3 regions of the Metabacillus sp. SLBN-84 genome follow, and region 3 is predicted to be linked to each of the others. Evidence: predicted binding sites of a transcription regulator. Region 3 holds the regulator's gene; each other region holds the start of a gene.
The links. The regulator LexA, encoded in region 3, represses DNA repair genes until DNA is damaged. The targets are predictions, from matches to a motif close to CGAACATATGTTCG.
Positions count from the first base shown of each region.

Region 1 (9,804 bases), 660 kb from region 3:
AAAAGACAAGCTGATTGACTGGCTCACATATGATGAATCACGTTCGCTCGGACTGATGAAGGGACTTGTGTCAGGGCCGTCTGTCTACACGATTGATTGTCCGAATGCGAAATCCGGTTCCATCATTCTTGTTGCGCAGCATATGAAAGGCTCCCTATCATATGTAAAAGCAGATGTCCCGTCTTTTCAGACCCACATCCGCATCAAGGGCTTCGTCCAGGAAGCATCCTGCAGCAAGTCCCTCGACAATTCCGGGCAGATTAAACAAATTGAGAAACTGGCAGAAAAGAAAATCAGCGGGGAACTTCAAGCTGTATTTGAAAAGATAAAAGAAAACAGCACCGATTCTTTCGGCTTGAGACGGATCATTTTTGAAGCCGATCCTCAACTGTTTAAAAAGTGGGAGCCAAGATGGGACGAACTGTACCAGGAGGCCAGACTGAGTACAGATGTTACATTCACGATTGAAAATACAGGGTTAAGGATGAAGAGCATGTATGAAGACAACTAATCGCCGTTTTGTACTTGTCCTTTCTGTCTTTTGGCTTTTTACTCTGGCCTATACAGCGGATTATATGATGAAGATTGGCCTGTTCCAGTTTGCCGACTGGACCAGGGCCGTCTTCAGCCCGGTTATCCGGTTCATCCTTGGAGGTATGCAATGAATCACAAACTTACTGAGGCGCAGCTCTTTCTGCTTAATATCAGCTTTGTAACAGGCAGTTCGATCCTGATGGCACCGGGACTGACGGCAGCCTATGCCAGAAATGACGCGTGGCTGTCCATGCTTTTCGCTTTGGGTGCAGGACTGCTGCTGAACGTTTTTTTTCTGCTCTGTCTGAAGCAGTTCCATTATGCCTCCATATTTTCTGTCATGGAGCAGGCGGCAGGCCGTTATGCAGGGACAGTAATAAACATCATCATTATTTTTTATTCTCTTCACTTAGCAGCCTATGTCGTCAGGAACCTGAGCAACTTTATGACTACCTCTATCAGCCCTGAGGCAAGCAGCTTCACGTTTCAGGCTGCCATTATTTTAATTTCGCTTTATTCGGTCTATTTTGGGGCCAACAACCTGGCAAGGGTTAATCAGTTTTATGCGCCGATCGTCATGATGCTTCTCTTTTTTTCCTTTATTTTGGTCATCAATCAGTTCGATTTCTCCAATCTGAAACCTGTTCTTTACCGGGGAATAAAACCTGTTTGGAGCGGAGCCTATACGACAATCGGCTTCCCCTTTCTTGAAATGCTGCTCCTTTTTTCTCTCACTGGCTATATGAGCAAGAAAAAAAACATTCCCGCGGCCTATCTTTTTTCCCTGTTTACAGGAGGAATCATCCTTGTGCTGATTGTGCTGTTCAGCATTGGCATTCAGGGCTACGATCTCGTTCAGAGACAAACCTATTCAACCTTTGAACTTATGCGGGATATTGACATCATTGACCTGCTTGAACGGGTGGAAGTGCTGATCGGGATTGCCTGGATTTTTGGGATTTTTGTGAAAATCACAATTTGCTTTTTATGCGCCATGCTTGGCTTTCAGTCCATCTCCAGGCACCCTACCTACCGCCCTTTCTTATTGCCGGCAGGAGTTTTCGTTTTCGTGCTCTCAAATGGCATCCATGAAAATATTATCAGCTTTTCGGATTTCGTCTCAAGCTATTGGACGATTTGGTGGTTCGCCCTGTACCTCCTGTTAACCCTTACAATGATTGCCGGGATTCTTTTTAAGCGCCATACAAAAACGCTGAATTAAATGGACCCGGCGTGCCATTTAATTCAGCTCCTGATTTGTGACATAGCCGTACACGGTATCTTCCACAGCCTCAAACCATTCGGATCCTTCCGTTTCTCTCTGTTCCCTTACTTTTGCAACAAGCTCAGCCGCTTCCTCTTCACTGAGCCTGCCATCCATCTCATACTGCTCAAAAGATTGCTGAATCATCTTCCAAATCCATTTCTCGTTCATAGTTCACCTCGTTTGTATCCTGATTATATGAGGGTTTCCGGAGAATGCCAAGCTGAGATTTTTTGTCCGGCTTACGGGTGTTAGGGGAGGTCCGGCTTTTTAGTGTCCTCCATTTTTGATTTTTGGGTTTTGGGGGTAGGATACCGATGAATTCTTTTCTGTCCTTCGGAGCTAAACAAGGCGATTCCGCTTTTCGTGTTGTCCAGCTCCATCGCTCAACTCCTCTGTCAGAACGGAATCGCCGGTAAAGGCAAAAGGCGCCTTTTCCGGCGATTCCTTTTCTGACTCCCGGAGCTAAACGAGCGATTCCGCATTTCGTGTTGTCCAGCTCCGCCTCCTAGTCCTTCTGTCAGAACAAAATCCCCCAAAAAGTCAAACCCGGACTTTTCGCGTGATTTCTTATCTGACTGAAAGGATTGAACAGTCGGCTCCGCTTTTCGTGTTGTCCAGCTCCATCGCTCAACTCCTCTGTCAGAATGGAATCGCCGGTAAAGGCAAAAGGCGCCTTTTCCGTCGATTCCTTTTCTGTCCTTCGGAGCTAAACAAGGCGATTCCGCTTTTCGTGTTGTCCAGCTCCGCCTCCTAGTCCTTCTGTCAGAACAAAATCCCCCAAAAAGTCAAACCCGGACTTTTCGGGTGATTTCTTATCTGACTGCCAGGCCTGAACAGTCGGCTCCGCTTTTCGCAGAAAAAACTACCATTGAAATCGAACGTATATTCGCTTACTATTAGCATATACTGAATGGGAACATATATTCTGTTGTGAGGAGTAAGAACGATGATTGAGGATTACAGTCAATTTCCAAAACGAAAGATTCTGTGCATTGATATGAAGAGCTTTTATGCCAGCTGTGCCGCGGTTCTGGAAGGTCTTGACCCGCTTACGTGCCATTTGGCGGTGGTTGGTGACACAGAAAGGCAAGGGAGTATTGTTCTGGCAGCTTCGCCCTGTCTGAAAAAAGATTTTGGCATCAAGACCGGATCCCGTCTGTTCGAAATTCCGAAAGATTCCCGCATTCGGATTGTTAACGCAAAAATGGCTTCTTTTGTCCGTATTTCGACTGAACTGACGCGCCTTTTTCACCGGTATGTCCCGAAGGATGCCATCCACACGTACAGCGTCGACGAAAGCTTCATCCAGGTTGACGGAGTGGAGGGTATCTGGGGAGATGCGTGGGAGGTTGCTGCAAAAATCAGAGATGATATGGACCGTGAATTTTCGCTGCCGTGTGCAATCGGCATCGGACCCAACATGCTGCTTTCGAAAATCTGCCTTGATCTTGAGGCGAAGAAAAAGGGCATTGCGGAATGGACGTACGACGATGTGAAAGAAAAACTGTGGAAGGTGCAGCCGCTCCGGGAAATGTGGGGCATCGGCAGCAGAGTTGAAAAAACGCTGAACCGGATGGGTATTTTCAACGTAGGGCAGCTTGCCGCCCATCCGCTTGAAGTGCTTGAGAAAAAGTTCGGAATTATGGGCAACCAGCTTTATTACCATGCATGGGGCGTTGATCTCTCTGAAATTGGTGCGCCGATTCTGCAGGGGCAGATCAGCTTCGGGAAGAGCCAGATTCTCATGCGGGATTATCCTGATCCGGAAGAAGTAAAGCACGTGATTCTTGAAATGTGCGAAGAAGTCGCAAGAAGGGCGCGCACGCACAGGAAAGCAGGCAGAACGATCAGTCTCGGCATCGGCTACAGCCATGATGAGCTTGGGGGCGGATTTCACCGCTCCCGGACGATGGACCGGCCGACCAACATCACCATGGAGCTCTACGAAACATGCCTCGCCTTATTTGAACAATTTTACGCACATAAAACCGTCCGGAAAATTTCGATTGCCCTCTCCAACATTGAAGATGATTCCGAAATGCAGCTCGATTTATTCCAGCCAAACCGCGAAAAAGAACAGATCCTTGGCTATGTCATGGACTCCATCCGCGGGAAATACGGACCCAATGCCCTGCTGCGGGCCGTTTCCTATACAAACGCAGGCACAGCAAGGCACCGCGCCAAGCTTGTCGGCGGACACAAAGCGTAAAAGGAGGGATACTCATGATTCGGGATCGGGGCAATATCAAATGGACATCCATGATGCTGCCTGAGCATGTAAAAATCTTAAGAGAACTTGAAATTGAACAGGGCTATAAAACGAAGCCCGCAGTAGACGAACAGCAGCTCGAGCATTTTAACGAAATCATCAGCCTCGCCATGGAGGAGAACCGCGAGCTTGCGTTCACCTACTACGAACATCACGATTTTCACGTGCTCAAAGGCCGTGTACACTACGTAGATCCGATCCGCGGATGCCTGCGGATCATCGGCGGAGACCACACGCGCGTTGATCTGCCAATCGAAAAAATAACGGATATAGGGGAGAAGGAGTGAGGTGAAGGCGGGCGGAGGATGCCTGCCTTTTCTTGCGAAGATGTGAGAATGGGCGTGATCATACTGATCATGCTCTTTTTGTTGTATCGAGTTATAATCCTGTTTTAAAACACTTTGCAGGCGTTTGAGATGGGGAAAAGTGTTGTAATGGGATTTTAAGAACACTTTGGAGATGGGAGAGACGGGAGAAAGTGTTGTAATCGGATTTTAAGAACACTTTAGGAATGGGAGGGGCGAGAGAAAGTGTTGTAATTGGTTTTTAAGAACACTTTGAGAATGGAAGAAGCGGGTGTAAGTGTTGTAATCGAGCTTTAAGAACACTTTGGAGATGGGAGAGGCGGGAGAAAGTGTTGTAATCGGTTTTTAAGAACACTTTGGAGAAGGGAGAGCCAAGGGGAAAGTGCTGTAATCCTGTCTTAAGAACTTTGGAGGCTCCGCCGGAAAAAGCAAACCCTGCTCTTTCCGGTGGATTTTTTTAACCTTCTGAACTAAACGGCCGCCTCCGACCTCCTACTCCGCCCTAACCACCGACTGAAACACGCCCTTATGCGAACCGTCGCAAAACGGCATTTTTTTGGAGAGTCCGCAGCGGCAGAGAGAGAAGCTCTGTTTGGTCTGGAAGACGTTTCCTTCTGCGTCGATGAGTTCGATGTCTCCTGTTATGCGCAGGGAGCCGTTGTCGTTTACTTTGATTACGGGTTTGGTCATCTTATCACTCCTTCTATATTTAGACGTTATTCGGCTGGGGCATGGGGTATGACAGGCAAGCCTCGGTGCGCATCTGACCGAGTTGTGATAAAATGTCCCTAAGCAACCTGAAACGAGGAGACATGACGTATGGAAATTAAATGGACAGACCGTGCCATGAAAAAAATAGAAGGCAGTGTGCAGGCTCACTCCGATAAACAAGTGAAGCTCAAATATGATACGGACGGCTGCGGATGCGTGGTCAGCGGAGTGACTGCACTCTGGCTTGTTGATGAAAAAGACGGGGATGATGTTCAGATTGAGACGAACGCATATCCGGTTCTGGTTGAAAAATCAAAGATGGTGTTTCTGGATGAAAAGATGACAATTGATTTTAACGAGACAGCGAACAGCTACATGCTGACATGTCCTTCGCAAATCTTGAATCCGCGCATGAGTCTGACTGTAAAGTGAGGTGGAGAGAAAGATGAAGGACCGCTTAACAACTCTTAAAAACATCGCATTAAATAAAACATGGGTTTCGTTTTTGAACAGCAACCATCCGTACACCCTGCTTCACTGGTCGATCGGCGGAGTGTTTGAGGAAAAGAAGGATGTCTGGCTGCTTCAGGATGAAATGACATTTGAAGCACAGGAATTTGCCACAATTGATGAAGCAATTGCCTGGCTTGATGAACATATGCATGACATTACGGACGTGCTTGGATAAACCCCAAAAAGCCCTGATTCAGTTGGAATCAGGGCTTTTTTACGTTTTATACAGTTGCTTCCTGTTCTTTCATTTCTTCATAAAATTCATCAATGATCCGTTCATATTCCTCGCGGTTTTCGGTGTAGGACATGGCGTGGGCGCCTTTTTCAGCAAAGTACAGCTTTTTCATCCCGGATTTTTTCTCGAACAGCTGCTGGGTCATCGCTGACGGTATGTAATCGTCGTCTTTGCTGTGGATAAACAGAACAGGATGCTGAATTCTGTCCATCACCGCAATCGGTGAAACGTCCTGGATGGTGTACCCGTCCCGCAGTTTCAGAAACCGCCTTGCAATCGGCATCACAAGGTAGCCGGGAAGCTTGAAGTCGGATTTCAGACGGTATAGCAGCTGCTCTTGAAGATCTGAAAACGGACAGTCGGCAATATAGTAATCAGCACCGTCTTCTACGAGTCCTGCATAAAGCAGCGTCGTGACGGCGCCCATGGATTCCCCGTGAATGCCGAGGTGCAGGTCATCGCCGACACGGTCCTTCAGCCAATGCACGACAGACTGAAGGTCGTATTTTTCATAGTGCCCGAAGCTTGTTGTTTTACCGCCTGTTTCTCCATGCCTTCTGTGATCATAGATCAGCACATTGATTCCCCGTTTTAAAAACAGCTTCATGTACTTGACCGAGTTAATCCGGTTCATGGTAACTCCGTGGCAGATAATGACATAGGAGGAGGTGCTGTGGGGGGCAATCAGATGGCCCCTGATGTCATATCCGAACTGGGACGGGATGGACACTTCAATTTTGTTGTAGGCTTCATACTCGCTTTCGTCGTAATGGCCGTCTTTTGTTTCGCGGTCAATAATTTCTTTGTCTGACTTCTTTCGCATGTACATCATCTGGTTGGTGAAAAAGAATCCTACGACAAAGATATAGGAGAGGATGATGCCTGCTCCGATCAGCCACTTTTTCATCTGCATTCTTCCTTCCGCTGTATAATACATCCATTTTATCACGAAGAAGGAAAAGGAGAAAAACAAAAGCAGCAAGCACATGGGGCTTGCTGCCGCGTTATTGTTCCGAGTTTTGGCGTTTTGTCGGATGTACAGCCTTTTCCATTTCTTCAAAAGCCATCGTTTGCTTTGGCGTATCTGCATTCGGCTTGCCTTTTTGGCTCTTAGATGCCTTTTCGTTTGTCATGATATCCGCTCCTTTCTGTCATCTAAGATGTGAAATAAGAGGGAGAAATATACATGGAGGTGAAACAACTTGTCCGTTCGCTCCGTATAGATAAAAAGGAGAGTGACTGTAATGAAATTAACAGGAATCGGTATAGCTGTTTCAAGCGCTGCAGGCTTCATCAGCTATACAGCTGGAGATCTGCAGCTGCTGTTTATCGTGATGTGCGGGATCTCGCTTATCTGTTTTGGCATCTCGGGTTTTATGACCTATGCTTTTCTTGGAGGAGAGGCTATGCACGCAAATTTCCAATCAGAAATAGCCGTGCATAGAAAAACAAGGACAGATTGGGCAAAGGACTTATTTCTTGCAGGTCTGCCAAGCTTCGGGGCGGCTGTTATATCCACTGCTGTTTTATTCAGTTAAGAAGCGTTTTTGACCGTTTGCTGAGCTGATACTGTTTGCTTTGAACACTTCCTGAGAGATGCGGCTCGATTACCTCAACTGCTTTCAGAAGCTGGCTCATGTCAATGCCTGTTTCGATATTCAGAGCCTGCAGCATATGCAGCACGTCCTCTGTTGCAGCATTTCCTGTAGCACCGGGTGCGAAAGGACAGCCGCCGAGTCCGCCTGCAGAAGTGTCAAACCTGTCGACGCCTGCCTGCAGCGCTGCGTATATGTTGGCAAGCGCCATGCCTCTTGTATCATGGAAATGGGCCGTAATCAGCACGTCCGGCAGCGCTTTTTTCAGCCGTGAAAAAAGCTCATGCACCTCAAGTGGATTTGCCATGCCAATGGTGTCAGCCACACTTAAGTCATCAACTCCCGCATCTGCAAACTGTCTGCAAAGATCAACAACGGCATCCTCTTCTATTTTTCCTTCATACGGGCAATAAAAAGAAGTCGAAATACACGCCCTCACAAAAAAGTCTTCTTCTTTGAGCGAGCGGATCAGCGGCAGAAGCTTCTGCATGCTTTCTTCTGTTGTCGCGTTAATATTCTTTTGATTGAAGGTGCTGCTGACTCCCACAAAAAAAGCCACGTCTTTGCAGTTTGCTTCTTTTGCACGCGCAATCCCTTTTTCGTTCGGAGTCAGAACAAGGTTTCTGTTCTCATCGGAACAATAGGTGATGATGTCTCCAGCATCTTTCAGCTGGGGAACCCACTTTGGCGAGACAAAAGAGGTCAGTTCCATTTCTTTGAATCCTGCCTTTTTAAGTTCTTTAATAAACTGAATTTTAACGTCTGTCGGAATTTCATTTTTTTCATTTTGCAGCCCGTCGCGGGGACCGACCTCAATTAATGTCGCCTGTTTTGGCAGATTCATAGGAAGCACCAGCCTTTCGGATTTTTGAGTACCTTCAATTTCTGGTTTTCAGGTTTTGAGGGTGTGAATTGGGATTTTGCGTACCCTCAATTTTGGATTTTTAGATTTTGATGGTACGAATCGGAATTTTGCGTACCCTCAATTTTGGATATTGAGGTTTTGATGGTACGAATTGGGATTTTGCGTACCCTCAATTTTGGATATTGAGGTTTTTGTGGTACGAATCGGCATTTTGCATACCCTCAAATTTTGATTTTGAGGTTTTGAGGGTACGATTCCGCAATTTGCGTACCCTCAATTTCGGATTTTGAGGTTTTTGTGGTACGAATCGGCATTTTGCATACCCTCAAATTTTGATTTTGAGGTTTTGAGGGTACGATTCCGCAATTTGCGTACCCTCAATTTTGGATTTTAAGGTTTTGAGGGTACGAATCGGGATTTTGCTTGCCCTCAATTTTGAATCTTTAGGTTTTGAGGGTACGAATCGGCATTTTGCGTACCCTCAAATTCAGGTTTTTAGGTTTTGAGGGTACGATTCCGCTTTTCTCATTGTCCAGCTCCATCGCCCAGCTCCTCCGTCAGAACAAAATCCCCCAAAAAGTCAAACCCGGACTTTTCGGGTGATTTCTTTTCTGCCTGTCGGAGCTAAACGGACGATTCCGCTTTTCGTATTGTCCAGCTCCGCCTCCTAGTCCTTCTGTCAGAACAAAATCCCCGAAAAAGTCAAAACCGGACTTTTCCGGTGATTTCTTATCTGACTGCCAGGCCTGAACAGTCGGCTCCGCTTTTCTGATGTAAGGGTTTACATATTCCCATATTAATAGTTTACTAAGAGTGTATGCAACTGAAAGCTGAATTTTGAAAAGATTGCAGGAATTTATCAGGATTTAGCGAAACCAATGGATAAAGCCATGACAAAGGGGATGAGTGTAGTATGAGCAGCAATGAAGTAGTCATCGTGAGTGCTGTCCGCACGGCAATCGGGAGTTTCGGAGGAGCGCTTAAGGGTGTGTCTGCACCGGAGCTTGGAGCGATTGTGATTAAGGATGCTCTTGAAAAAGCGGGTTTAAAGGGCGAGCAGGTTGATGAAGTTATTATGGGGAATGTGCTGCAGGCGGGACTTGGGCAAAATCCGGCGCGCCAGGCGGCTATGAAAGCGGGTCTTCCTGAAAATGTGCCTTCTATGACCATTAACAAAGTGTGCGGATCCGGTTTGAAAACGGTCCATCTTGCTGCACAGGCGATTTTATCGGGTGATGCAGAGATTGTGGTTGCAGGCGGTATGGAAAATATGAGCCAGGCGCCTTACATATTGAAAAATGCGCGGGACGGATTTAAGATGGGCGATCAGAAGCTGATTGATACAATGGTTTCTGACGGTCTGACGTGTGCGTTCAATAATTATCATATGGGTGTGACAGCAGAGAATTTATGCGATAAATACGAGATTACTAGAGAAGAGCAGGATGAGTTTGCAGCGTGGAGCCAGCAAAAAGCGGTGAAGGCGATCGAGTCCGGTACGTTTAAATCG
Region 1 covers NZ_JBRJIP010000001.1:1,654,192-1,663,995, forward strand. Annotated here, with positions in the region: gene RKD52_RS08310 (Ger(x)C family spore germination protein) at 1-511, shown strand, start outside; gene RKD52_RS08315 (hypothetical protein) at 498-665, shown strand; gene RKD52_RS08320 (GerAB/ArcD/ProY family transporter) at 662-1,756, shown strand; gene RKD52_RS08325 (YqzH family protein) at 1,775-1,969, opposite strand; gene RKD52_RS08330 (Y-family DNA polymerase) at 2,748-4,010, shown strand; gene RKD52_RS08335 (YolD-like family protein) at 4,025-4,357, shown strand; gene RKD52_RS08340 (CDGSH iron-sulfur domain-containing protein) at 4,868-5,065, opposite strand; gene RKD52_RS08345 (iron-sulfur cluster biosynthesis family protein) at 5,195-5,518, shown strand; gene RKD52_RS08350 (DUF2552 family protein) at 5,532-5,774, shown strand; gene RKD52_RS08355 (alpha/beta hydrolase) at 5,821-6,741, opposite strand; gene RKD52_RS08360 (hypothetical protein) at 6,839-6,967, opposite strand; gene RKD52_RS08365 (DUF5316 family protein) at 7,079-7,372, shown strand; gene RKD52_RS08370 (hydroxymethylglutaryl-CoA lyase) at 7,365-8,273, opposite strand; gene RKD52_RS08375 (acetyl-CoA C-acetyltransferase) at 9,208-9,804, shown strand, end outside.
Region 1: a site for LexA is predicted at 2,677-2,690, ahead of RKD52_RS08330 (Y-family DNA polymerase). Genes of this name have one in related genera too.

Region 2 (9,804 bases), 1.8 Mb from region 3:
TAGCCCTGCTTTTTAATATCTTCAAACACCTTCGCATGTGTTCCTTTTCTTCCAGAAACAATTGGTGCAAGCACCTGAAGCTTTGTCCGCTCGGGATACTCAAGGATTCTGTCAACCATCTGCTCGATTGTCTGGGACGAGATTTCAATATCGTGGTTTGGGCACGTCGGTCTTCCAATGCGTGCAAACAGAAGTCTCAGATAATCATAAATTTCTGTGACAGTCCCTACTGTGGAACGGGGATTCCGGCTTGTTGTTTTCTGGTCGATTGAAATGGCAGGTGACAGCCCTTCGATGGAATCAACGTCCGGTTTATCCATTTGCCCGAGAAACTGGCGGGCATATGCAGAGAGCGATTCAACATATCTCCGCTGCCCTTCCGCATAAATCGTATCAAATGCAAGCGACGATTTTCCTGAGCCTGATAAACCTGTCAAAACGACGAGCTTATCCCGCGGAATCGTCACATCTATGTTTTTTAAATTGTGAGCGCGCGCACCTTTCACACTAATTTTATCGAGTGCCATCTAGTTTCATCCTTCCGCTTTAAGCTCTAGTATCAGATCACGAAGCTCGGCAGCACGCTCGAAGTTGAGCCCCTTGGCCGCTTCTTTCATCTCTGATTCCATTTGCTGTATGACTTTTTCGCGCTCTTTTTTAGACAGCTTGCCGAGTTTTGGAAGAGCTGATTCCAGTTCTTCCGCATCTTCCGGGGCAATAACAGCGCGAATCGTCTCGGCAATTTTTTTCTGGATTGTCTTCGGCTCTATGCCGTGTTTTTCATTGAAAGCCTTCTGTGTTTCACGCCTGCGTTTTGTTTCATTTATGGCAATTTCCATGGAATTCGTCATTTTATCGGCATACATAATAACGTGTCCGTTTGAGTTCCGGGCAGCGCGCCCAATCGTCTGAATCAGCGAGCGCTCCGATCTCAGGAAGCCTTCTTTATCCGCATCAAGGATGGCGACAAGAGACACTTCAGGGATGTCGAGTCCTTCCCTTAGAAGATTGATTCCGATAAGAACATCAAACTTCCCGAGGCGCAGCTCCCTGATAATCTCGATCCGCTCGAGCGTTTTGATTTCAGAATGCAGGTAGTTAACCTTAATGCCGATGTCTTTCAGGTAATCGGTCAGATCCTCTGACATTTTCTTAGTAAGGGTCGTGACAAGGACACGCTCGTTGCGTTCAATTCTGGCATGAATCTCTCCGATCAGATCATCAATCTGACCCTGAATCGGCCTGACGTCAATGGTTGGATCAAGGAGCCCTGTCGGACGGATAATCTGCTGCACCATTTCAGGTGTATGATCAAGCTCGTAAGGTCCTGGAGTTGCAGATACAAACAGGATGTTATTGATATGTTCTTCAAACTCGTCAAACTGAAGCGGACGGTTGTCTTTGGCTGACGGCAGGCGGAATCCGTGATCGACAAGCACCTGCTTTCTCGCCTGGTCTCCGTTAAACATCCCTCTGATTTGAGGAATCGTCACATGTGACTCATCGACAACAATCATAAAATCCTTCGGAAAGAAGTCGAGGAGCGTGTAAGGCGTTGAACCGGCCGGGCGGAGCGTCAGGTGCCTTGAGTAGTTCTCAATCCCCGAGCAAAAGCCCATTTCCCGCATCATTTCAAGGTCGTATCTCGTACGCTGCTCAAGGCGCTGCGCTTCAAGCAGCTTACCGTTCTCATGAAGCTCTTTCAGCCGTTCTTCAAGCTCTTTTTCAATATTTCCGATCGCGACTCTCATTTTTTCTTCGCGGGTAACGAAGTGGGATGCCGGGAAGATCGAGACATGCTCGCGGTCGCCGCGGATTTCACCGGTCAGCGCATCCACCTCGCGGATGCGGTCAATCTCATCCCCGAAGAATTCAACCCGGATGCACTGTTCGTCTCTTGAAGCAGGGAAAATCTCCACAACATCCCCGCGCACCCTGAACGTTCCCCGCTTAAAATCAATGTCATTGCGTTCATATTGTACATCCACAAGCTTCCGCAGAAGCTGATTGCGTTCAATATCCATGCCCGTGCGCAAAGAAACGACCAGGTCGCGGTATTCTTCTGGAGAACCGAGGCCGTATATGCAGGATACACTGGCAATAATAATGACATCTTTTCGTTCAAATAACGAGGCGGTAGCGGAGTGCCTCAGTTTATCGATTTCATCATTAATGCTTGCGTCCTTTTCAATGAATGTGTCCGTCTGCGGGACATAGGCCTCCGGCTGGTAATAGTCATAGTAGCTGACAAAGTATTCGACTGCATTGTTTGGAAAAAACTCTTTAAACTCGCTGTACAGCTGTCCGGCAAGTGTTTTATTGTGGGCGATAATCAGCGTCGGCTTGTTCACTTCCTGAATGACGTTTGAAACGGTAAACGTCTTCCCGGTGCCTGTTGCCCCAAGAAGAGTCTGATGTTTCTTCCCGTCTTTTATGCCCTGGACAAGCTGTTTGATCGCCGCTGGCTGATCGCCTTCCGGCTTATAATTTGATACTAACTCAAAACGATCGCTCAACAGGAGGACCTCCATTCGTATGTAATCAGTATTCATATTTTACCATAATCGCAGAGAAAAACACTAAAAATACGAACGATAGTTCGTATTTTTCTTTCGACATTTTGGTTTGATTTTATCATTATCGCCTGAAAAAGCTATTTAAATGCTTGTGTTTCTTATTTCAATACCTTTTTAGGACGGACGGTAAACCGGAAGGCTGTTTTAGACAAAACAAAAAACCTGTTCCCACAGGGAACAGGTTCTAATTGGTTTTTTCATTTCTCGTCCTTTTGGCCATTTTAGCTGTGTACATGAATCCTGCAATAACCGACACCGCGTCAAGAGCGATGAGCAGCCAGGAATCCATGTAGCCTTTTGTGTAGGCTGCAGCAAGCAGGGCGATAGTCAGCACCGTTGCCACGTAGTGATTATACGTCACGCGGGCAAACAGCGTGAGAATGACAAACGGCAGGACGAGAGCCAGAGCTGCTTTCAGTAACATGCGATCAGCCCCCGCTTATTTATCTGTAGCTGAATAGCTTTGATAGTCATTTTCCTGCAGAAGATCGATCAGTTGAATGTCTTTATGGTTTTCACTGAAATGCCTGAAGGTAAATTCGTTTTCAAACAGAACGGCATACTGGTCGTTGCGGTCGCGGACAAGAAGGCTTCTTGAATCGAAGAAGCGCTTTTCGAACTTGTCGTTGCCGATCCATCTTGGAATGCGGTCGCCCATCGGCACGAATTCGATTTCGACGTTATATTCCGCTCTCATGCGGTATTCGAACACTTCATATTGAAGCTGTCCGACTGCACCGAGAATAATGTCGTCGGTAGAATCCTGGCGGAAGTACTGAATGGCGCCTTCCTGAACAAGCTGTTCAATTCCTTTGCGGAACTGCTTTGCTTTCATGACGTTTTTCACGCGCACTTTTTTGAACATTTCAGGCGGGAACTGCGGAAGCTCATCATACTGATAGCCTTCCTTACCGGCTGTCAGCGTATCCCCGATCTGATAGACGTTCGGGTCATAGATACCGATGATATCACCCGCGAACGCTTCATCAACAGTTTCTCTGTCTTTGGCCATAAATACCTGGGTCTGATTCAGCTTCAGCGTTTTGTTCGTTCTGCTTAGCTGAACACTCATTCCGCGCTCAAAGCGGCCGGAACACACGCGAAGGAAGGCGATTCTGTCGCGGTGAGACGGGTTCATGTTGGCCTGGATTTTAAAGATGTAGCCTGAAAATTCTTCAGTTTCAGGAGAAATAAAGCCCTGATTTGTTCTTCTCGGCTGCGGCGGAACCGCATACTGAAGAAACACGTCAAAGAACGATTTAACGCCGAAGTTTGCAAGTGCGCTTCCGAAGAATACAGGCGTCAGTTCTCCGCGCTTCACACGGTCAGTGTCGAACTGGTTTCCTGCTTCTTCAAGCAGCTCAAGCTCATCAAGCGTTTCAAGGTATGTCGGATGGCTGCCGATTTCGCTGCCTTCCACTTCATCTGCAGGAATGATTTCCTCCTGCTCGTTTCCTTTAAACTGAACGACTGTGTGCTGCTCGCGGTCAATAATTCCAAGGAACCGCTTGCCCATTCCAACCGGCCAGTTCATTGGATAGGATTCGATGCCGAGCACTTCTTCAATTTCAGACAGAAGCTCAAGCGGATCTTTTCCTTCACGGTCAAGTTTGTTGATAAAGGTGAAAATAGGAATGCCTCTCATGCGGCAGACTTTAAACAGCTTGATCGTCTGAGGCTCAACCCCTTTAGTGGAGTCAATAATCATCACGACGCTGTCAACTGCCGTCAGTGTGCGGTAGGTGTCCTCACTGAAATCTTCGTGTCCAGGAGTATCAAGGATATTAACGTGGAAGTCATGGTAAGGAAAACTCATTACACTTGATGTAACGGAAATGCCGCGTTTTTTCTCAATTTCCATCCAGTCGGAAGCGGCAAATTTGCCGGTCTTCTTCCCTTTTACTGTTCCTGCTTCGCGAATCACTTTCCCGAAGTACAGGAGTTTTTCTGTTAACGTTGTTTTACCGGCATCCGGATGGGAGATGATGGCAAACGTCCGTCTCTTTGAAATTTCGTTATCTATGCTCATATATGATTACCCTCACAAAGTTTACTTCGTTTGAAATATATCACATTTAGAGCAATAGAACAATTTCAGCCCGTACTTTCTTTTACACAGGAGCTGTGAAGAAAAGAACATTGACCGCAGCCATAATGACAGCGCCTACAAGAATGAAGACCGTATCTTTCTTTTTCATAAATCTCTTCCCCTTTCCTTTATTTCAGCCATATTTGTGATCAGTTTACCAGAGAAGTATGAACAAAGTATGAACAGCGCTCTCTACTTCTCTGGAAATTTGAGGATGAAAGTCGTTCCCTGGTTCTTTTCGCTGCTGATCTCAATTTCTCCGTTATGCATGAGGACAAGCTGCTTTACAATGGAGAGGCCAAGGCCGAACTCACCAAATTGATGGCCTGTGCGTGACATATCCGCTTTGTAGAACCGCTGCCAGATGGATTCCACTTCCTCAGGATCCATGCCAATTCCTGTGTCCTCAATCACAATAATGGTTTCCTTATACCCCTTTTTCCCTCGAAGGCAAACGGTCCCGCTCTCTGTAAATTGAATACTGTTTTTCGTAATGTTGATCAGAATCTGAATGAGCCGGTCATAATCGGCATAGATCTCTGTATCTTCATCTGCAGCAATATCCAGCCGGACGTTTTTATCTTCTGCCTGCAGCTCCAAATGTTCTTTTATGATTTCAAAAACCTCAATCAGCTTAATCTTTTCTTTAAAAAGCTTCACCTGGTTTGAGCGGATTTTTTCATAATCCAGATTTTCATTGACGAGCCTTATCAGCCGTTTCGTCTCCTGACTCACAAGCTGCAGTCCCCGCTCTTTTTCCTCTTCCTGAATCATGTTGTTTTTCAAACCTTCAATCACACCGCTGATTGTCGTGAGCGGCGTCCTCAGTTCATGTGAGACATCCGCCATAAATTTTCTCCGGCGGTTCTCTAAACTCTCGATTTCTTCATTTGATTTTTTCAGCTGGCCGGCCATAATGTTAAAATCATTGGCCAGTTCGCCAATCTCGTCGATTGTAGAAGTTGGCACGGAGATGTCATATTTCCCCTCTGCGATCATAGACGATGCGTTTCGAATCCGCTGAATTCTCTTTACGTGGAGACTTGATAGAATCCAGCTGAGCAGCAGGGAAACAGAGAGCGAAATTAGGATTGTGTAGAGCAGGTACCTGTTGATTTCACTGATCGTCGCGCGGGATCCTTTAATTGGAGACACAAGCAGAATCCCTCCCGAGAGCGAGCCCTTCTCTATGTACGGCAGGGCAACGAGCGATACCTCCTGGTCAAACCGTTTGATTTCATGTTTGACGACAATCCGTTCACCGGATTTCAGATTTTCCCATTCCTCGTCTGTCGGCTGAAATCTTGGCGCATTTCCGGAGTATGGATAAAAAATCATTCCTTTATCATCGAAAAGGCTGAACCGGATGCCCCGTGCACTCAATACATGTTCATATTCTCTAAGCGCCCTCTCGCCCCTGTTGTTTTTTACGTCTGCAAGAATTCTGTTCCCGAACTGCTCAAGCTCCTCCACCTTATTTTCATAAACAAAGGACTCCGCATATTGTGCAACAACCAGGCTTAATATCATAAATGCGATGATCAGAATGCTGATGTGGCTTAGGAACAGCTGGTAAAGATATTTAATTCTCATTCGGACCCGACCGTTTCATCAAACTTATAGCCGACTCCCCAGACCGTATGGAAAAAAGGACGCGCTTTCGTGCCGAGCTTTGCGCGGAGCCGCTTAATATGGACATCAACAGTCCGTTCATCTCCGTAGAACTGGTAGCCCCATACCCGTTCAAGCAGCTGCTCGCGCGTGAAAACCTGGCGCGGATGCTCTGCAAAATAGCAGAGAAGTTCAAATTCTTTTGGGGTAAGGTTTTCAATTTTTCCGTTATCAAGAAGAACCTCTCGTGTCTGCTTATTAATGTTAAAGTAAGCTGTTTCTAAGCAATCTGTTTCTTCTTTAGGCGTCCTCGCGGCTGCGTGTCTCCTTGATACAGCTTTAATCCGTGCCATCAGTGCAAGCGGACTGAACGGCTTCGTTACATAATCGTCTGCCCCCATTTCAAGCCCGAGAACCTGATCTGATTCACTGTCTTTCGCCGTCAGCATAATAATTGGAACTGTTCCCCCTTCCTCCCTGATCTTCCTGCAGAGAGAAACCCCGTCCATCCCCGGCAGCATCCAGTCGATGATCAGCACGTCCCAGTCTTCCTGCTTATACGCTTTGTAGCCTTCAAGGCCATCTTTTATAAAAGCACCCTTAATGCCTTCTTTTGAAAAAAACATCTCAAGCATCTCGCTGACGCTCTGATTATCTTCTATTACTAGAACCTTCATCGTTTCACCTTCCAAATCGATCACTTTCTATTCAAAGTAAAGTGAATTTCATCGTTTCGCAACTATTTTCTAAATTGTTCCCTGTTTTTTAAAACTTAGGAAACAGTTTGGACACAGATTGTTCATGTTTCCTCATTAATCTGTAAAAGCCGGAACTTACGGCCCAATTATTGGCAAAGGAGAAAACATATGAATTTTATTAAACGCGGTTTTTTAAGTGTGAAAGCACGGGCTGGAAAAAGCCTGCTGCAGGTTTTTATTTTTACTGTTATTTGCGTGTTTGTTTTATCGGGCCTGTCCATTCAGTCGGCTGCTGAAAAATCAAGCGTGCTTGCAAGAGAATCGCTCGGCGGTGAAGTGTCCTTGACTGTCGACATGGAAAAAATCATGGAACAGCAGCGGAGCGAAAATACGGCGCAAGAGGGGCGGGTCCGGTTTCAGCCTGTGCCGATCCCTGAAGAAGCAGCTGAGGAGCTTGGATCCTATTCTCAAGTAAAAGGATATAACCTCCTTTCGTCAACATTCGCTGCAGCAAGCAGCTTTGAACCGATTGAAAATGAATCCCCTGACACAGCAGAAAAAAGTCAGGGTCCCGGCGGAATGGGCGGAGGCGGCATGATTTCAGCGGATGTTACCCTGCAGGGTGTGATGTTTACTGACTCTGTTCAGGCCTTTTTAAACAGCGAATCTGTTCTGACTGAAGGCCGTCATCTCACAAATGCGGATATAGATAAAAATGTGGCCGTCATTGAAAAAACGCTTGCTGAGGAGAACGAGCTTGCTGTCGGGGATACACTGGCGGTTAAAGGAGCAGCGAGCGAAGAAGAAACAGGATTGGAACTGGAGATTGTCGGTATTTACGAAACAACTGCCGCAAGCACTGACCTTGGCGGGAGAAATATATCCGCCATGAATCCTTATAATCAGCTCTATGTGCCTTATACGAAAGCTGCCGAGCTTAAAGGCTCCGATTATGAAGGGACGATTGACCAAGCTATCTATTACATGAATGATCCTGAGCAAATAGATTCTTTTATTTCTGAAGCCAACGAAAACAGCAACATTGACTTTGACACGTTTAAACTGGATGCCAATGACCAGACGTACCAGCAGATGATCGGGCCAATCAATAATGTGGCCTCATTCTCAAAAAATATCGTCTATTTAGTGACGATTGCAGGTGCGGCCATATTGGCGCTTATTATTATGATGTCGATACGTGAACGGAAATATGAAATGGGCGTTCTGCTTGCAATCGGCGAAAAGAGATGGAAGCTTGTCGGCCAGTTTTTGTTTGAGATCCTGATTGTTGCCATTATTGCCATTGGCGTTTCCTCCGTTTCAGGCCAGGCTGTGGCGAAGCAATTCGGAGATCAGCTGCTGTCGCAGGAGCTTTCACAAGCTGAAGAAACAGCATCAAATCCTGCTTCATTTGCCGGCGGAAGAGGCGGAATGGCTATGGGGGGACCACTCGGCAGTCCTAATGCTGCAGCAGATGCTGAACCGATTGAGGAAATGGAAATCGAAGTCACAGGCAGGGATCTTGGCTTACTGTTTGGAATAGGACTTCTGATTGCAGTCATATCCGCCATGATACCAGCACTGTCCGTCTTGAGACTTCACCCAAAAACAATCTTAACAAAACAAGATTAGGAGGAACATACTTTGATAAACCTGCTGCAATTTGAAAACGTCAGCTACTGGTATCACCATGAAAATAAAAAGCATGTCATTCTAAACAATATTTCAATCGCCTTTAATAAAGGAAGCTTTTACACAATTGTCGGCCCTTCAGGTTCAGGTAAAACGACCTTCCTTGCACTGGCCAGTGCTCTTGATCTCCCAAAGGAAGGATCCGTGCTGTATGAAGGAAAAGCGTTAAAGAAAATTGGACTTGCCAACTTCCGGAATAAACATGTATCCATTGTTTTTCAATCCTATAATCTGCTTCCTTATATGACGGCTCTGCAAAATGTGACAACAGCCATGGAAATTACAGGGTCTAAACAAAAAGACAAAAAAGCTTTTGCATTAGAGATGCTCACGAAGGTCGGCATCTCCGAAAAGCAGGCCCGCCAAAAAGTTCTCACACTCAGCGGCGGCCAGCAGCAGCGAGTTTCCATTGCCAGAGCCCTTTCCTGCGAATCTGATTTGATCATTGCGGATGAGCCGACAGGCAATCTGGATGAAGACACCGCTAAAGACATTGTCCGCCTGTTCCAGTCCCTTGCCCATGATGAAAATAAATGCATCATCGTTGTTACACATGACCCGAGCATTGCCGAGATCTCCGATGTTACGGTAAAGCTTTCTAAAGGGAGCTTTACTGTGAAGGAAAACGGAACTTTAATGAGTCGTTAATGGCCATCTACAAATGGACGGCTGTAACAAGTTTAAGGTCCCGCCTGCAGCCCTGACTTAAAAAATACAGGCACTTCATTTGAAAAGAGTTCACTCCTTCTCCTATAATGGTCAAAGTTCTTGTCTACAAAACTCAGAGGAGTGTTCTACATATGAAAGCATTATTGCTTCAAGGAAAAGGCGAATGGAAAGACATGCAGGTCGGTGAAAGTGAAAAGCCGTCGCCCGGCAGAGGCGAAATTCTCATTAAAGTGAAAGCAGTCGGACTGAATCCGGTTGATTATAAAACAGCAGCAGGCGGCAATCCGCTTTGGAGCTATCCTCATATTCTCGGCCTTGATGCAGCCGGCATCGTGGAGGAAACTGGCGAAGGCGTTGAGCATCTAAAAATCGGAGACCGCGTCGTTTACCACGGCAACCTGACGAAAAAGGGCGGATTTGCAGAATATGCTGTGACAACTGCCCACACAGTATCCATCATTCCGGAATC
Region 2 covers NZ_JBRJIP010000001.1:523,705-533,508, reverse strand. Annotated here, with positions in the region: gene uvrA (excinuclease ABC subunit UvrA) at 1-527, opposite strand, end outside; gene uvrB (excinuclease ABC subunit UvrB) at 534-2,516, opposite strand; gene RKD52_RS02565 (DUF2198 family protein) at 2,761-3,000, opposite strand; gene RKD52_RS02560 (peptide chain release factor 3) at 3,016-4,605, opposite strand; gene RKD52_RS02555 (HAMP domain-containing sensor histidine kinase) at 4,858-6,258, opposite strand; gene RKD52_RS02550 (winged helix-turn-helix domain-containing protein) at 6,255-6,953, opposite strand; gene RKD52_RS02545 (ABC transporter permease) at 7,143-8,606, shown strand; gene RKD52_RS02540 (ABC transporter ATP-binding protein) at 8,622-9,314, shown strand; gene RKD52_RS02535 (zinc-binding dehydrogenase) at 9,467-9,804, shown strand, end outside.
Region 2: a site for LexA is predicted at 2,589-2,602, ahead of uvrB (excinuclease ABC subunit UvrB). Genes of this name have one in related genera too.

Region 3 (9,804 bases):
CCATTCCGACAGCCATCCCAATTCCCTGGCCAAGCGGACCTGTTGTTGCATCTACACCTGCTGTGTGGCGGAATTCAGGGTGTCCCGGTGTTTTGCTTCCCCATTGTCTGAATTCTTTAAGATCATCCATCGTCAAGTCATAGCCTGATAAATGAAGAAGGCTGTAAAGCAGCATAGATCCGTGACCTGCAGATAAGACAAAACGGTCGCGGTTGAACCATTCAGGATTTTTAGGATTGTGATTCATAAATTGCGTCCAGAGCGAATACGCCATTGGAGCTGCCCCCATAGGCATTCCAGGATGTCCTGATTTTGCTTTTTCAATCGCATCAATCGACAGTGTTCGAATGGTAGCAATTGATAAGTCTTGAATTGAATGTGACATTAATTGATCATCCTTTCAGAAATAACATTCTACTTTTTTATCATAGCTTTACTGGCCTATTCATACAACCATTTCGCATGGAATTGCAAAAATGAGAAGTGTAAGAACCTATTCTAATGTATTATGTGCAAAATGAAAAGGAATACATCAAAAATTGACGTATTCCGGTGATTAATGAAGATCGCGTCTGCGCTCTTCTTTTAATTTTTCAGGTGTTACATCATTTCCGTTCGGATCCAGTACTGTAACGCCTTTTAATGTATTTTTCATAGAACCTCGGAATGCCTTGAGATATTCCTGTCTAAGTGATTGCTGTTCCTGTTTTTCCTCCGGAGAAAGACCGGACGTTTTTGATTTTCTGGACAAGGTATTGATTCTTGCCATCTTTTCTTTTGGCAGCATGACTGCAGCTCCTTTACCTAATACGATTTACTATGCTATCGTACTAAATATGGGGGCAAAAAACAACAGATTAGACCTGTTCCTCTTTCATGTGCTCCTGATATCTTCTATGTACTGTCGCTTTAGAAACCTCGTATCCAAACCCTCTTAAGGTAGCCGCAATCTCTGAGAATGTCAGTTTATTCTGTTTAAGCCTGATAATTTCGCTGACAGGCACTTCCTTCTTCTCTCTGCCGCTCCCTTTATCTCTGTTAGTAAGATTCCTTTGAGGTTTATACCCTTTTTCAACCGCCCGCTGCATGCCGCGTTTAATTTTCAGATTATGGATCTTCCGCTGATATTCTTCAACAATGCTTACAATTTCCAGAACCATGGAATCTGCTTCAGACAAAAAAAGCTTTCCATTCTGCGTGGCCGTATATATCGTAATGCCTTCTTTTGCGAAAAAATGAATAAGGGCGATGCGGGCGTTGCCTCTCCCCAGTCTCGTCTCATCCTGAATAACAATGGCGTCAATTTTCTGTTCCTTTATGCAGTCAAATATTTCAAAAATACCTTCTCTTTCAACCTCATATCCGCTCGCCTGCTCCTCAATAACCTTTGCCACATTCATGCCGTGCGCTGCTGAAAGGGCCAAAAGTTCTTCTTTTTGCCTGGCGAGTGATGTCTCCTGTTCTTCTTTTCTTGTACTGACTCTGCAGTAGATGATTGCGTTCAGTGTTCTCACTTCCCTATTTTCTTGATGCAAGCTGTGTCCCGTCATGGTAGGTTTGTTTATCAATAGGAAGAACCACAGAATCTCCTGTCTTGATCACAGCTGTCGGCAGTCCGTTTTTATCCTGCACCCATTCAACGAAATCGGTCTTGGACATGCGGTGATGCTCCTCATATTGATCTGCAAGGCTCCAGATGCTGTCACCTTCTGCTATTTCAATGGATACATAATGATCAAGGTTTTCTTTTTCACCTGTGTATGATAATGCAAAGACAGCTACAATGACAACTGCAAAGAAAGAAATAACGTAAGATAATGAACCTTTCAACCCAATCCCCACCTTAATAGAATGTTTGTTCGCATATTTGATACTTTCAGTATAATGCGAACAAACGTTTCTGTCAACGCCGTTTTTCGAACTTATGTTTGTATGTGCAGGAAAAACATGCTATAATCAACATAAATTACAGGACGCGAGGTGGATAAAATGACAAAACTTTCAAAGAGGCAGCAGGATATCCTCACTTTTATAAAACTTGAAGTACAAAAGAAAGGATATCCGCCATCAGTCCGCGAGATCGGCGAAGCAGTGGGCCTTGCTTCCAGCTCCACTGTACACGGCCATCTTGCCAGGCTTGAAAGCAAAGGATTGATCAGACGGGATCCGACAAAGCCGAGAGCGATTGAAATATTAGAGGACGAGACAGCGATGATTCCGCGTTCAAGTGTGATTAACGTTCCTGTAATCGGGAAAGTAACAGCCGGTTCCCCGATCACAGCCATTGAAAACGTCGAGGAATATTTTCCTCTTCCAGATACGTTCGCCGCATCCGATGATCAGATCTTCATGCTTGAGATTATGGGAGACAGTATGATTGAAGCCGGCATTCTTGATGGGGACATGGTCATTGTCAAGCAGCAGAACACTGCAAACAACGGGGATATCGTTGTTGCCATGACAGAGGATGATGAGGCAACTGTCAAACGTTTTTTCAAAGAGAAAGATTATGTGCGTCTTCAGCCGGAGAACTCTACACTTGAACCGATCATTCTCAGACATGTCGTTATCTTGGGAAAAGTTGTTGGAGTTTATAGAAACATACACTGAAAACTTTGCTTTTACAGGCAAAGTTTTTTTATTTGCCTGTTTTACAGTCTTCTCTCAGGGGAACATAATAATGAAAAAAAGATGAGAGGGTGCCTATGACAAAAGAACCGGCCATTCTGCGGGCAAATGCCCAGTTTATTTTTCCTTTTTCATGGGACAGGGACTGCATCTCCCAGCTGACTGATGAACTTAAGGCAAGCGGATTTGAATTTTTCAGCATCAACAGCAGCGCTCAGCAGAACAAATTTTACGGAGAGAAAACGAGCCTTCCCCATAAACGGCTGAAGCATTATTTTATGCCGTACATAGAACAGATTCTCTTTCCAGATCAGCATAAGGATAAGGCTATTAACAGATACTCCAAATCCTTTGACACAAAATGCACGCTTCGTACAGCTGTAAATGAATATTCTTTCACTATCCACTCAATCGATCTGTATATTTGCCCATTTTCTGTTGGAATGATTACAATCAGGACGGAGCTTACATCTGACAGCAAAACATTGATACTGAGCGATGCACTCGATTTTATGGATCACTTCAGAGTTCTTGAACCGTTTATTACAGAAGAAAAAGGAACTGTTCTCCATTCAGGACAGGGCACTTATGAAAAGATTCAGGATTTTATCTTTGAAGAGCTGTGCCCCTCTGTTGTCCCGTATATAGAGAAGAGTGAAAACAGCCAGTCAACCTATCTTGGAAGCCTTCCCTACTTTATTGATGAGAGAATGTTTGTCAGCAGTTATCTTTTGACAGAAAAGGACGCAGAAATATCACCTGAAACCTTGTTTCGCACAGGGCACATAAATGGTTATGATCAAAATGGCAAACCGTATATGTCCGCAAGCAATCCCGCTTATATCAGCCAGTATATACAAGATCACATTTACGACAGGTGGTCCCCCGGCAGTTTTCACGTTGTGAGTGATCATACATTCACTAAAATTACGAATGATGTGGGTCAGGAGAACGTGACCGCGGAAGAAATGGTCGGTCAGCTCTATTACAATCTCATCCTGCATCTTTTCTATAAAATTGTCCTTTTAAAACTTTCATACAGCTATTCACAGCTCTACATTGACCGGAAACAGGATAAAATGGAAGGTCTGATTCGCTCGATTGCTAATTTCACGGCTAAGTATATTTTTTCAGAAATCAGCAGCAGAACGGAAGGACAGGAGCTTTCTGTCATGATGAAAGACCGGTTTAAAATTGAGACCCTCTATAAAGAAGTAAATAATACAATGGACACTCTTTATCAAAATCAGGAGAAGCTGGCCAGCAAACGCCATAATTCCCTGCTGCTGATCCTTACTACTTATACGGTTATTTCCGGAATCTATGGCATGAACCTTGTTATTGAGGATTGGAAAGGCAGCATAAGCTGGAACAAACTTGCAGATTACTCTGTGTTTGAATACATCTCACTGGTGGTTGCTTTATCAGGAATTGCAGTTGGCTCAGTGCTTGCCGCAATAGCTATTATGAGACTGCTGAAGGATTATTTACAGAAGAGAAAATCAGACGGAATCGACTAAAAACATGCAAAAAAACCTCAGCAAACAGCTGAGGTTTTTGAGTGTGATTCTTAGTATTGAGACATGTACTGCTCACGTTCCCATGGGTGAACTTGAGTGCGGAACATATCCCATTCAATTTCTTTCGCTTCTACAAAATGCTCAAACAAATGCTCGCCAAGTGCGTTGATGATCACTTCGTCTGTTTTCAGAAGATCAAGAGCCTGTGCAAGAGTTGCAGGAAGATCAACGATTCCATTCTCAACGCGCTCTTCTTTCGTCATGACATAGATGTTGCGGTCAATCGGTTTTGGAGCAGCAAGTTTGTTTTTAATGCCGTCAAGACCAGCAGCAAGCAATACGCTCATTGCAAGGTACGGGTTTGCAGAAGGGTCAACACTGCGCACTTCTACGCGTGTGCTTAGTCCGCGTGAAGCAGGGATACGGATAAGCGGGCTTCTGTTTTGTGCAGACCAGGCAACATAGCATGGTGCCTCGTAACCAGGAACCAGACGCTTATATGAGTTAACTGTCGGATTCGTAACAGCTGTGAAGTTTGGAGCATGCTTGATTACGCCGGCGATGAAATGTCTAGCTGTTTCGCTCAGCTCAAGTTCACTGTTTTTGTCATAGAATGAGTTCACTCCGTCTTTGAAAAGAGAGAGGTTCATGTGCATTCCAGATCCGTTTACTCCAAACAGAGGCTTTGGCATGAATGTAGCATGCAATCCGTGTTTGCGCGCAATTGTTTTAACCACAAGTTTAAACGTTTGGATATCATCACAAGCTTTTACAGCGCCTGCATATTTAAAGTCAATTTCATGCTGGCCAGGAGCTACCTCATGGTGGGATGCTTCAATTTCAAAGCCCATTTCTTCAAGCTCAAGCACGATGTCGCGTCTGCAGTTTTCTCCAAGGTCAGTCGGAGCAAGGTCGAAGTAGCCGCCGTGATCGTTTAGCTCAAGAGTAGGTTCTCCTTTTTCGTCAAGCTTGAAAAGGAAGAATTCAGGCTCAGGCCCAAGGTTGAAGTCAGTGAATCCAAGGTCTTCCATTTCTTTCAGCATGCGTCTTAAGTTGTTGCGCGGATCTCCATCAAATGGTGTCCCGTCCGGGCTGTAGATGTCGCAGATGAAACGTGCAACTTTGCCTTTTTCAGATGTCCAAGGGAAAATAACAAACGTATCAAGATCAGGATACAGATACATGTCAGATTCTTCGATGCGGACAAATCCTTCAATTGAAGATCCGTCAAACATGCATTTGTTGTCAAGTGCTTTTTCAAGCTGGCTTGCAGGAATTTCTACGTTTTTGATTGTTCCAAGGATGTCCGTGAACTGCAGTCTGATGTATTTTACGTTTTCTTCTTGTACTAAGCGTACAATATCTTCTCTCGAATACTTTGCCATTGTGAAAATCCTCTCCTAACAATACTAAGTAATATTTATTGTGAAAATTTAAGTGAAGCTGCGTTAATTAATGGAAAAATCTAGACATGTCACCCTGTCTGAGCGATGATCTCTGAAACCTTCCGGCCTGCATCAGTTCAGCTTTCAGAAGCTTTCTAAGTTCAGCGTCGGTCAGATCCGGTTTTTCCACTTTTTTAGGCTGGCCTTCTTCCTCGCGTTCCATGCTTTTATCCTTAGAAGAAAAAATCTGCTTGATGCCGGCCATGTTAATGCCTTGTTCGATAAGGCTTCTTATTTCAAGAAGCGTATCTACGTCATTAAATGAAAATAGGCGTCTGTTCCCTTCTGTTCTTGCAGGGAAAATCAAGCCGTTTTCTTCATAATATCGAATTTGTCTGGCAGAGAGTTCTGTCAGCTGCATGACAATTCCGATCGGGAATAAGGGCATCGAGCGTCGAATCGTATCACCCATTGTATTCCCTCCTTTTCTTAACTTAATCATATTATATTCCATGTCATATAATGTGTCAACACTATGTTAGGAAAAATGACATTTGTATTTATATTGGGTTACAGACGAATTAAATTCTTATCCAGAAGATGATCAAGAGCAGAACAGATGGCAATTTTCACATGCGAATACGTTAATCCGCCCTGAACATACGCTGTATACGGGGGACGCAGCGGACCATCTGCCGAAAGTTCGATGCTTGCTCCCTGTACGAATGTACCTGCAGCCATTATGACATCGTTCTCATATCCCGGCATATAGCTCGGATATGGCGTCACGTGCGAATTGACCGGTGATGCATATTGAATGGCCTGGCAGAACGCAACCATTAAATCGGACTGCTCAAACTGGACAGACTGAATAAGGTCTGTGCGGACTGCATCCCATGACGGGTTCGTTTTAAGCCCTGCAAGTTCAAGCATCGCTGCTGTAAACACAGCACCTTTTAAAGATTGTGCAACAACGTGCGGAGCAAGGAAAAATCCCTGATACATTTCCTGAAGACTGTAAAGGGACGCACCTGCCTCAGCCCCGATTCCCGGTGATGTCATCCGGTAGGAGCATGCTTCCACAAGATCCTTGCGCCCAACGATATAACCGCCTGTTTTCGCAAGTCCGCCGCCCGGATTTTTAATAAGCGAACCTGCCATAAGGTCAGCACCAACGTGACAAGGTTCAAGTTCTTCAACAAATTCACCGTAGCAATTGTCCACGAAAACGACAACATCAGGCTTAATGGATTTGACAAAGTCAATCATCTGCTTGATTTCTGCAAGGGTATAAGAAGGCCTTGTGGCATATCCTTTAGAGCGCTGAATGCCGATCATCTTTGTCTTTTCTGTAATGGCAGCACCGACGGCATCATAATCTATGCCGCCATCTTCTTTCAGTTCAACTGCCCGGTAACCGATTTTGAATTCGCTGAGTGAACCGGTGCCGCTGCCTCTGATGCCTACAATCTCTTCAAGGGTATCATAAGGCTTTCCCGTTATATATAGAAGTTCATCAAATGGACGCAGCACTCCGAACAGGGCAATGGAAATGGCATGGGTGCCTGAAATGATCTGTGGCCTTACAAGCCCTGACTCCCCGCCGAAAACATCCGCATAAATCTGTTCCAGCGTATCCCGTCCATGATCATCATACCCATATCCTGTGGTCGGGATAAAATGAGAGTCGCTTACTCTATGGTCTCTGTAGCTTTGAAGAACCCGAAACTGGTTCATTTCCATTCGTTCATCAATTTTTTTGTGGGTATCTCTAATTTTTTCTTCTGCCTGTGCAGCTAGCTGCGCAAGCTTATCGCCGTACTTCAATTGGTTAAACATGTTTGTTTCCCTTTCTCTTATACATCTCTATCTGGCCGGAAGCTGCATGCCCCGGCAGGAAGTGTCCCTGTATTTCATAATGATTTTCTTCTTCATTAAAGGCAAAATGCCCTACCATTGTTTCTGTTTTCAATAAAGCCAGAAGCTTGCCTTCTGAAGCAGGCACATCAATGCTGTATTCTTCCATCAGCTCCATCGAAAACGACTGAATCTTCTGTTTCAGTTTTGCAATATCCGCATCTGAAAAGGCGCTGATCAGCACATGCTCGCCTTTTGGGGAAGGAACAAAGCCTTGCGACTGCTTATCTTGCTTGTTATATAACGTTAAGACCGGAATCGTCGTGACCTTCAGTTCTTCAAGCAGTTTATAGACCGTTTTTTCATGATTGACGTAATCTTCATTTGAACTGTCCACAACATGCAGAATCAAATCCGCCTCTTTCACTTCTTCAAGTGTAGAGCGGAAAGCTGCAACTAGCGTTGTCGGCAGATCCTGTATGAACCCTACCGTATCTGTTAAAAGAGCCTGATAGCCAGATGGCAGTGTCATCTTCCTAGTCATTGGATCAAGTGTGGCAAAAAGCAGGTCTTCTTCAAATGTGCCAGCGTCTGTAATCCGGTTAAACAATGTCGATTTCCCGGCGTTGGTGTAGCCGACCAGAGCTACCTGGAAAGCCTGATTTTTCTTTCTCCTTTCACGATAGCGGTTCCGGTGGCTGACGATTGCAGCAAGCTGCAGCTTAATTTCATGTATGCGAGTTCTAATATGTCTTCGGTCTGTTTCAAGCTGCGTTTCGCCCGGTCCCCTCGTGCCGATTCCGCCGCCCTGTCTTGAAAGATTGATTCCCTGTCCGCTCAGCCTCGGCAAAAGATACTGAAGCTGCGCAAGCTCCACCTGAAGCTTGCCTTCTTTTGATTTTGCACGCGTCGCAAATATATCAAGAATCAGCTGTGTGCGGTCTATAATTTTCACATCAAGGGCAGCCGACAGATTCCGCTGCTGACTTGGAGAAAGCTCATCATTAAATATAATTAAGTCGGGCGCAAGCTCTTCTGAAAGAGCCAGCAGTTCTTCAACTTTGCCTTTTCCTATGTATGTTGCCGGGTGGATGCGCTCTCTCTTCTGCGACAGCTGGACGAGCACTTCTCCATTCGCTGTTTTAGTAAGGGAGGCAAGCTCGCTCATTGTATAACTGAACGCTTCATCTTCTGTCTTCGGTAGCTGGCATCCGACCAGAATGACTTTTTCACTCCCGGTATTCATTGTCTCTTTCAAACGGGTATCATCCTTTTACTCATAATTTTGCTTCTTTATCATACCAAAAAAACAAAGAATCCACTAATGCTTTACGATTTTACGCACATAGGAACCTTTCGAAGACTACTTTAAAAGAAAAGGATTGCATTAAACCGGATACGCATATAAAATCAAGACGGCTGCTTTCCCGCAGCCCTGTAATTGAAATTGATGATAGTTGACATTTGCGAAAAAGGGGATACATATATGACGTGGGAAGTATTAAGCATCATCGGCACGATTGCTTTTGCAGTGAGCGGCGCCATTGTTGCGATGGAAGAGGAATATGATATTCTCGGGGTGTATATTCTTGGCATTGTCACTGCATTTGGAGGAGGAGCCATCAGAAATCTTCTCATTGGCGTGCCGGTTTCGGCTTTATGGGAACAGGGGACGCTCTTTCAAATAGCGCTTGTTGCCATGACGACCGTCTTTTTATTCCCCAATAACCTGCTTAAACACTGGCAGAAGTGGGGAAATTTCACCGATGCGATCGGACTTTCGGCATTCGCTATTCAAGGAGCGCTGTATGCTGCAGAGATGAATCATCCGATCAGTGCGGTTGTTGTGGCTGCTGTACTCACAGGAAGCGGCGGCGGAATCGTCCGGGATTTGCTGGCAGGAAGAAAACCGCTTGTGTTAAAATCAGAAATTTATGCAGTGTGGGCTGTCCTTGCTGGTCTTATTATCGGATTTGATCTCGCCCAATCACCTATTCAGCTTTATACACTGTTTATTCTGCTCGTTGTTTGCAGAGTTCTCTCTTATACAAACAAATGGCAGCTTCCAAACCGCTCCATCCACCATTAGAAAAAGCCGCAGCCGCGGCTTTTTTCGTACATTTGCTTATTCCTTAATCACCAGATCCTGACTCAAGATCGTGACAAGTTCGTCCCGCCCCAATTGATTGGCTGTAAGAAGTCTCATTGCCTGGGAGCGGATGGATTTTTCAATGATATTTCTGACATACCTGCCATTTGAAAATTTTGATGGGGCAAGGTTTGTTTTCATGTCATTCAGATGCTCACGGAATTTCATTTCAGCCTCTTTGCTGAATGAATATTCTCTTTCCTTCATCATGCGCTTTGAAATTTCCATCAGCTGTTCAACTGAATAATCCGGAAAATCTACCACG
Region 3 covers NZ_JBRJIP010000001.1:2,318,284-2,328,087, forward strand. Annotated here, with positions in the region: gene tkt (transketolase) at 1-385, opposite strand, end outside; gene RKD52_RS11890 (DUF896 domain-containing protein) at 557-787, opposite strand; gene RKD52_RS11895 (YneB family resolvase-like protein) at 858-1,505, opposite strand; gene yneA (cell division suppressor protein YneA) at 1,519-1,830, opposite strand; gene lexA (transcriptional repressor LexA) at 1,990-2,610, shown strand; gene RKD52_RS11910 (hypothetical protein) at 2,706-4,148, shown strand; gene glnA (type I glutamate--ammonia ligase) at 4,199-5,533, opposite strand; gene RKD52_RS11920 (MerR family transcriptional regulator) at 5,601-6,005, opposite strand; gene RKD52_RS11925 (methionine gamma-lyase family protein) at 6,104-7,372, opposite strand; gene hflX (GTPase HflX) at 7,365-8,636, opposite strand; gene RKD52_RS11935 (trimeric intracellular cation channel family protein) at 8,877-9,479, shown strand; gene spoVK (stage V sporulation protein K) at 9,516-9,804, opposite strand, start outside.